Regions from separate parts of the Pantoea sp. KPR_PJ genome, predicted to be linked through region 4. Evidence: predicted binding sites of a transcription regulator. Region 4 holds the regulator's gene; each other region holds the start of a gene.

Region 1 (2,192 bases), on a different contig from region 4:
ATCACGCGCGACCTGCGCGTCGCGTCACGCGAGATTGCTGCGCAGGAGACGCTGCATCCCCATCTCGTTTCGCCAGAGGGGTTACCGGACGAGATCCTGCCGCTGGTGGAAGCTTACAACTCCGTGCTGAATAAGCTGCGCGCCGCCTGGTCATCGCAGCGTCAGTTTCTGGAAGATGCCGCGCACGAGCTGCGCACGCCGGTCACCGCCGTGACCCTTCAGCTGGAGAATCTGCGCCAGCATATTCAGCCGGGTGAAGCGAGCCGCCAGTTTGATCAGCTGGAGGCGGGCGTGACGCGAACGCGCCATCTGGTAACGCAGTTGCTCAATATTTCGCACCAGGAAGATAAAACTGTGGTGGCGTCGGTAGAGCCGATTGAGCTGGAGGATTTGCTGAAAGAGAGCATTGAACAGCTCATGGTGGTGGCTGATAAACGCGGCATCGACATCGGCTTTAACGGCTCGACGCACTATTGCCTGAAGGCCAGCCGCTCTGAGCTGCGCAGCCTGTTTGATAACCTGATTGGCAATGCCATGCTGCATACGCCGGAAGGCAGCCTGGTGGATGTACTGCTGCATCGGGTTGGGGATCGCACGGTAGTGGATATCGTCGATAACGGGCCAGGCATGCCCGCATCGTTTATCGACCGCGCCTTCGACCGCTTTACCCGCTCTCCGACGGTGAAGGCACAGGGCAGCGGTTTAGGATTATCAATCGTGCGCAGCGTGGCGCAAAAGCATCACATCCAGGTTTCCCTTTCCAACTGCCTGAATCCACAGGGCGCAGTTTGCGGACTACAGGTTCGCGTCACGCTGCCCTGATTTCACGTTCGCGACCGTTAACGACAACGTAAACGGTTGCGGCGTTCCGTTCGCTTCCGCTTAATTTCGTGACGCACTTCACATTTTCACGTAAATGCAATGCAACACATTTTGACAAACGTGAGCAAAATCTATTTTCTATCGACCTGTAACGGTCAGGCTACGCAGGCTTTATTCCGATAGTAAAAAACAGTTACACCTTCGCCGCCCACTCTGGGATTGATTTCACCTTGACTGCGTTGTTGCGCGGTCGAAAGCATGTGGTTAACGATAATGACATTTAAGACCTTGGTAGCAGGTGCCTTGCTGGCGACATCTCTGGCGGGTAGCGCGCAGGCTGCGGAAAGCGATCCGCAGTATCTTTCCGACTGGTGGCATCAGAGTGTGAACGTTGTCGGTAGTTATCACACCCGTTTTGGACCGCAGTTCAATAATGACGTCTACCTGGAGTATGAAGCCTTTGCGAAGAAAGACTGGTTCGATTTTTACGGCTATCTCGATCTGACCAACTTTTTCGGCATGGGTAACAGCAACGCCAACGGTATTTTTGACCACGGTTCGCCGATGTTTATGGAGATTGAACCACGTTTCTCTATCGATAAGCTGACCGGCACCAGCCTCGCCTTTGGTCCGTTTAAGGAGTGGTACTTCGCCAACAACTATATCTACGATATGGGCCGCAACAGCGATAATCGCCAGAACACCTGGTATATGGGTCTGGGTACAGACATTGACACGCACAGCGATGTCGGTCTGTCGCTTAACGTTTACGCCAAATATCAGTGGGAAAACTACGGCGCGGCGAACGAGAACAGCTGGGATGGCTACCGCTTCAAGGTGAAATACATGGTGCCGATCACCACGCTGTGGGGCGGCAATCTGAGCTATATCGGCTTTACCAACTTCGACTGGGGTTCAGATTTACGCGACAAGTCTGACAACTCGCGTACCAGCAACTCTGTCGCCTCCAGCCATATTCTGTCGCTGGGTTACGATCACTGGCATATCGCTGCCGTGGCGCGTTATTTCCATAACGGCGGCCAGTGGGCAGACGGGCAAGAGCTAAACTTCGGTCGCGGCCCCTTTGAAGTGAAATCTACCGGCTGGGGTTACTACCTGGTGGCGGGTTATAACTTCTGATCACCGCGTTGCTTCGTGTGACCGACCAGCGCTGTTGCTCTGCGCTGGTCCAATAGCAGAAGCGACAGCCCGAACAGACAGGTACCTCAGGAGGGATCCACAACGCGTCGCGCGTAAGGGTCCCGGCGCCGGCCAGTTTGCCTGCCGGACCCGCTCGCCAGACGGCTCAGCCGTTGAAAAAAGGCTGAGCCGCGACGGGCTTAATGCTGCGGTTTCGTCACGTTGATACG
Region 2 (2,192 bases), 650 kb from region 4:
CCCTCGGCGATTTTGCCGAGCTGAAACGTCATGCGCCGGGCCTGATCAAAAAGATCAGCGACGATCTGCGTCAGCTCGACAAGTTGATCGTCAAACCGAACGCGGTGAATGGCGAGCTTTCAGAGGATGATATTCATCTTTTCCCGCTGCTGCGCTCGTTAACGCTGGTGGCCGGCATCGACTGGCCCAGCCGTGTGGCAGACTATCGCGATAATATGGCAAAACAGACCCAGGTCAACCTGCTCTCCTCAATCGCTATCTGACACCCTCTGATGAGAAACGCCAGGCGTTTCTCATCGCCTTCCTGATGACACTGACGCCGGATTCAGGCACCCTGTGGCCTGCATGACCTGTTTTATCCGCATGAGGACACAATGAAAAAGGCATTTCTCGGGCTGACCGCCCTGATTTTATCCCTGGCTATCAGCGGCTGTAACCAGCTGACGCAATACTCCATCAGTGAGCAGGAGGTTAACCAGGCGCTGGCGAAACATAATAACTATGAAAAAGATATTGGCGTGGCTGGGCTGGTGAACGCGCATATCCTGCTGACCAATCTCAGCAGTCAGATCGGGCGCGAAGAGCCGGACAGGGTCACGCTCTCTGGCAATGCCAAAATCAACGTCAGTTCGCTGTTTGGCCCACAGCAGGCAGATATGCAGTTGAAGATGAAGGCGCAGCCGGTGTTTGATGCGCAGCAGGGCGCAATTTTCCTGCGCGACCTGGAGATTGTGGATGCCCAGGTGCAGCCAGAAAAAATGGCAACCATTATAAAAAGCCTGACCCCCTATCTCAATCAGTCGCTGAAAAGCTATTTCAATCAGAAACCGGCCTATGTGTTGAGCGTTGACCGCAGCAAGGGCGAAGCGCTGGCAAAGAAACTGGCTAAAGGGCTGGAAGTGAAACCTGGCGAGCTGATTATTCCGTTTACCGAGTAACCGACTCAGCATCCTGCTCTGCCTCTGGAAACCGTGCCCCGGCACGGTTTTATTTTCCTGAAAGAAAAGAAGTGCAAACGGTTGCCCGACACCTTATGCTTTGTACCCGGCCAAAACGCGCCTCTACGTTTACTGACTAGCCGGAGCTTCACTGATGACTGCACACCCTCAGCAACTTACCATCCGCCGCCCTGATGACTGGCATATTCATCTGCGCGATGATGCCATGCTTAATACGGTTCTGCCCTATACCAGCGCGGTTAACGGACGTGCCATCGTGATGCCCAATCTTGTGCCCCCCGTCACCAGCGTGGCCGCTGCGGTCGCCTATCGCGAACGCATTCTGGCTGCCCTGCCCGCCGGACACCGCTTTACCCCACTGATGACCTGTTACCTGACCGATTCGCTGGATCCCAGTGAGATTGAGCAGGGGTTCAACAGCGGCGTCTTTACCGCTGCCAAACTTTATCCGGCACACGCCACCACTAACTCCAGCCACGGCGTGACCAACATTGCCGCTATCAGCAGTGTGCTGGAGCGTATGCAGCAAATCGGCATGCCGCTGTTGATCCACGGCGAAGTGACCCACGCCGACATCGATATTTTCGACCGCGAAGCGCGCTTTATCGATACGGTAATGGAGCCGTTGCGCAAGCAGTATCCCGATCTGAAGGTGGTGTTTGAACATATCACCACACGAGAAGCGGCGCAGTACGTTGAAGCAGGTAACGACAAGCTGGGGGCCACCATTACGCCTCAGCACCTGATGTTTAACCGCAATCATATGCTGGTTGGTGGCGTGCGTCCGCACCTCTACTGCCTGCCGATCCTTAAGCGCAATGTCCATCAGGAAGCGTTACGCAGCGTGGTAGCCAGCGGCCATCCCCGTTTCTTCCTGGGTACCGATACCGCTCCTCATCTGCGTCATCTTAAAGAGGCGAGCTGCGGCTGCGCTGGCGTATTTAATGCGCCAACGTCGCTGCCTGCCTACGCGACCGTGTTCGACGAGCTGGGTGCTCTTCAGCATCTGGAAGCCTTCTGCTCGGAGAATGGCCCGCGCTTTTATGGCCTGCCGCTTAATGAAGGCACCGTTACGCTGGTACGCGAACCCTGGAAGGTGGAGGAGAGTATCTCTCTGGGCGAACATACGCTGGTTCCTTTCCTGGCGGGTGAGACCCTTAACTGGCGCGTCGCGAACTAAGCGACGCTTTCGCTTGCCTCCCGCGCCATTATACTGTAGATATATACAGTATC
Region 3 (2,192 bases), on a different contig from region 4:
AAACCGCCGAGCGCCAGCTCGTAACCGAGCGGCAGCAGCAGCAGCACTGGCGAAATAAAGGCGAAGCTGGAACCAAGATAAGCAGGAATTTTGCCTTTACAGATAAAGAGATAAAGCAGTGTGCCGACGCCGTTGAACAGCAGCACCGTCGCCGGGTTAATGTGAAACAGAATGGGTACCAGCACCGTTGCGCCGAACATGGCGAAGAGATGCTGCAGGCTGAGCGGTATCGTTTGCAGTAGCGGTGGGCGTTCGCTAACGCCAATGGCGCGACGAGTCATCATTTATCCCCTTTAAAGGTTATCTTTTTTTGCCAAAAAAAAGCCGACTCTCTGGTCGGCTGCTTCAGTTACTTGGTTCCGAAAATCTTGTCGCCGGCGTCGCCCAGCCCGGGAATGATATAACCTTTTTCATTCAGTCCATGATCGACGGACGCAGTGTAGAGCTCAACGTCAGGATGCGCCTTCTCCAGCGCAGCGATGCCTTCCGGCGCGGCAACCAGAACCAGCACTTTAATGCTGGTGCAGCCCGCTTTTTTCAGCAGATCAATGGTGGCGATCATTGAGCCGCCGGTTGCCAGCATCGGGTCAACCACCAGCGCAAGACGCTCTTCAATGTTGGAAACCAGCTTCTGGAAATAGGGCACCGGCTCCAGCGTCTCTTCGTCACGATACACCCCGACAACGCTGATACGCGCGCTTGGCACATGCTCCAGCACCCCTTCCATCATCCCCAGACCCGCGCGCAGAATGGGCACGACGGTGATTTTTTTACCTTTAATCTGATCGATTTCCACCGGGCCGTTCCAGCCCTCGATGGTAACGCGCTCGGTTTCCAGATCGGCGGTGGCTTCATAGGTCAGCAGGCTGCCAACCTCAGACGCCAGCTCGCGGAAGCGCTTCGTACTGATATCATGCTCACGCATCAGGCCCAGTTTATGTTTGACCAGCGGGTGTTTGACTTCCACGATCTTCATTGGTGTTCTCCCGGAATGAGTTGAGCTAAAAAAAATCGCGGGATTATACCGCCTTTTCGCAAGCGCGCCATATGTCGTTGCGCAAAGAGGGAAAGTTTTGATCCGTTATTCAAGGATTGATGAAAATCGCCCCGTACGCAATTCTACCTGGCAATGGGGCTCGCAAACGTTTGCCTGCGCTGTTAGAATTGCCGCGCTTTTTGTTAACCACCAACCGCAATCGCGTGGGGATTCCGCAGTGACCGACAAGACCTCTCTCAGCTACAAAGACGCCGGTGTTGATATTGATGCTGGTAATGCTCTGGTTGACCGTATCAAAGGCGTAGTGAAAAAGACTCGCCGCCCGGAAGTTATGGGTGGACTGGGTGGTTTCGGTGCGCTTTGCGCACTGCCGCAGAAATATCGCGAACCGGTACTGGTCTCCGGCACCGACGGCGTCGGCACCAAGCTGCGTCTGGCGATGGATCTGAAGCGCCATGACGCTATCGGCATCGACCTGGTCGCCATGTGCGTGAACGATCTGGTGGTTCAGGGCGCGGAGCCGCTGTTTTTCCTCGACTATTATGCGACCGGCAAACTGGATGTAGAGACCGCCTCCTCTGTCATTACCGGCATCGCCGAAGGCTGTCTGCAGTCAGGCTGTGCGCTGGTCGGCGGTGAAACGGCTGAAATGCCCGGCATGTACCACGGCGAAGACTATGACGTAGCCGGTTTCTGCGTCGGCGTGGTCGAGAAGTCCGAGATCATTGACGGCACTAAGGTGCAGGACGGCGACGTGCTGATCGCGCTGGGTTCCAGCGGCCCGCACTCCAACGGCTATTCACTGGTGCGTAAGATTCTGGAAGTCAGCCAGACCGATCCGCTGACCAAACAGCTGGACGGCAAGCCGCTTGCGGATCACCTGCTGGAGCCGACGCGCATTTATGTGAAAAATATCCTGAGCCTGATCGAGCAGGTAGACGTGCATGCCATTGCTCACCTGACCGGTGGCGGCTTCTGGGAGAACATCCCGCGCGTGCTGCCGGATAACACGCAGGCGATCATTGATGAGAAAAGCTGGGAATGGCCCGCCGTGTTCAGCTGGATGCAGCAGGCCGGTAACGTCAGCCGTCACGAAATGTACCGCACCTTTAACTGCGGCGTCGGTATGGTGATTGCGCTGAGCGCTGCCGAAGCCGATAAAGCAGTGGCGCTGATGCAGGCTGCGGGTGAAAAA
Region 4 (2,192 bases):
CTGGGACGCGCTGGCCGACGGGCGGGTAGACGTCGCTATTGGCGCAACCCAGGCCATACCGGTTGGCGGTCGCTTTGCCTTTCGCGATATGGGGGCGCTGAACTGGCGCTGCGTGGTTGCGCGTCACCATCCGCTGACACAGCAGTCCCGGCTGGATGATGATGTGCTGCGCGCCTGGCCATCGCTGGTGCTGGAGGATACCTCACGCGCGCTGCCGCGCCGTATGACCTGGACGCTGGATAACCAGCGGCGCCTGGTAGTGCCTGACTGGCAGGCGGGGCTGGTTTGCGTGCTGGATGGGCTATGCGTAGCGATGATGCCGGGGCACCTTGCACGTCCTCTGCTGGACAGGGGTGAACTGGCAGAGCTCACGCTGCCGGTCACTTTTCCCGATAGCCATTGCTGCGTGAGCTGGTCAGAAGAGCGGGCATCACCCGCGCTCAGCTGGCTACTGAGCTATCTGGGCGATGCGCAAACGCTAAATCAGGAGTGGTTAAGCGAAGATTAACGGCGATAGTCGCGGAACGGACCGTCAGCTACAGAGCGACGTTCAATCAGCGCCGGATGCACTTCGATGGTCTGTGACTCTTCACGTTTACTGGTAATACGGTCCAGCAACATCTCCAGCGCCTTCTCACCGAGCTGGGCTTTGGGCTGGTGTACCGTGGTCAGGGCGGGCGTGAAGTAGCGTGCGTTACGTACGTTGTCATAACCGATCACCGAAATGTCCTGCGGCACGCGCAGCCCCATCTCATCGGCCGCGCAGATCGCACCCATCGCCATAATATCGCCTCCGCAGAATATTGCTGTCGGACGCTGTTTCTGCTGCAGGATCTGCTGCATCGCCTGGTAGCCCGATTCAGGCTCAAAGTCGCCCTGCACGATCCATTCAGAACGCACGGCGATGCCAGCCTCCTCCAGTGCTTTGAGAAAACCGGCGTGGCGACCGCCGCCGGTATTGCGCTCCAGCTGGCCGGGGATAGCGCCGATATCGCGATGGCCGCGCTCGATCAAATAGCGACCTGCCAGATAGCCACCCTGGAAAGCATTATCCAGTACGGTATCGGTAAAATCACCGCGCGATTCGCCCCAGTCCATCACGACCATGGGGATGTTGCGGTTCTCTTCCAGCATTTTTAGCAGGTCTTCCGGATATTCAGAGCACATCACCAGCAGGCCATCAACACGTTTTTGCGCCATCATCGACAGGTAGGCGCGCTGCTTTTGTAAATCGTTATGCGCATTGCCGAGGATAAGGGTATAGCCACGTTCAAAGCAGTGGTGCTCAACCGCTTCAATGATCTCAGCAAAATAGGGCGCCTCGCTTGAGGTTGCCAGCAGACCCAGCGTTTTGGTGTGGTTGACTTTCAGGCTGCGCGCTACGGCGCTGGGCGAATAGTGCAGTTCCTGAATTGCCTGCCAGACGGCATTGCGCGTCTCTTCCGCAACAAAACGCGTTTTGTTAATTACGTGAGAAACGGTCGTCGTTGAGACACCGGCGCGCTTTGCGACATCTTTGATTGTTGCCATTAAAAAGAAACTCCAGAACCTGTCAGTAAGCTACTGATAAGCATAATGTTAAACGTTTGCGTCCGCTAAGGTTATTTTCTGTTAATTTGCTGCATTTCTTGACGGAAAAGTCATTACCTGGCAGGAAAAAAACAGGGGCTGTTGCGTGCGGACTAAACTGCGGTTGCGCCAGTTGCGCAACAAAGGCGGGGATTCTAGCAAGGCTTGCGAGATAACACGAGATTTTTACCGCCAGCTATGGGAAAATTGCGCAAGACCATAATAACTGTGTGGGTAAGGAGGGGGGAAATGAGTACCGATTTAAAACTGGCATTGATGACCACTGGTGCGGCGCTGCTGATGATTGTGACGTTCAGCCTCACCGCCATCCTGCATTAAAGTGGCACAAAAAAAACCGGGATATCCCGGTTTTTTTATCTCAGCGTATGGTCTTTGGCGTCATCATGCGGCGTGCGCCGATATAATGGCGCTGCCAGTAATCCTCTGAAAGCGCGCTGATTTGAATATCTTTTCCAGTGCGCGGCGACTGAATAAATTTACCGTTGCCGAGATAGACGCCTACATGATCGGCGGTGCCGCGTCCGTTAATGCGGAAAAAGACCAGATCGCCTTTCTCCAGCGATTCGCGCTTGATCGGTGAGGCGTCGCGCAGATGGTACATC

The links. Region 4 encodes PurR, which represses purine synthesis genes. Its sites were predicted from a motif close to CANGCAAACGTTTGCNTG; they were not measured.
Region 1: the regulator PurR is predicted to act here: its motif matches at 848-865, upstream of HP564_RS10945 (nucleoside-specific channel-forming protein Tsx).
Region 2: the regulator PurR is predicted to act here: its motif matches at 1,009-1,026, upstream of pyrC (dihydroorotase).
Region 3: the regulator PurR is predicted to act here: its motif matches at 1,136-1,153, upstream of purM (phosphoribosylformylglycinamidine cyclo-ligase).

Annotation. Positions count from the first base shown of each region.
Region 1 is NZ_JABMIK010000004.1:92,940-95,131, reverse strand. It holds gene HP564_RS10950 (sensor histidine kinase) at 1-822, shown strand, start outside; gene HP564_RS10945 (nucleoside-specific channel-forming protein Tsx) at 1,096-1,962, shown strand; gene yjdN (VOC family metalloprotein YjdN) at 2,163-2,192, opposite strand, start outside.
Region 2 is NZ_JABMIK010000001.1:290,359-292,550, reverse strand. It holds gene grxB (glutaredoxin 2) at 1-263, shown strand, start outside; gene HP564_RS01370 (lipoprotein) at 375-938, shown strand; gene pyrC (dihydroorotase) at 1,093-2,139, shown strand.
Region 3 is NZ_JABMIK010000002.1:662,390-664,581, forward strand. It holds gene uraA (uracil permease) at 1-281, opposite strand, end outside; gene upp (uracil phosphoribosyltransferase) at 350-976, opposite strand; gene purM (phosphoribosylformylglycinamidine cyclo-ligase) at 1,215-2,192, shown strand, end outside.
Region 4 is NZ_JABMIK010000001.1:940,495-942,686, forward strand. It holds gene punR (DNA-binding transcriptional activator PunR) at 1-508, shown strand, start outside; gene purR (HTH-type transcriptional repressor PurR) at 505-1,530, opposite strand; gene HP564_RS04500 (YnhF family membrane protein) at 1,819-1,908, shown strand; gene HP564_RS04505 (C40 family peptidase) at 1,949-2,192, opposite strand, start outside.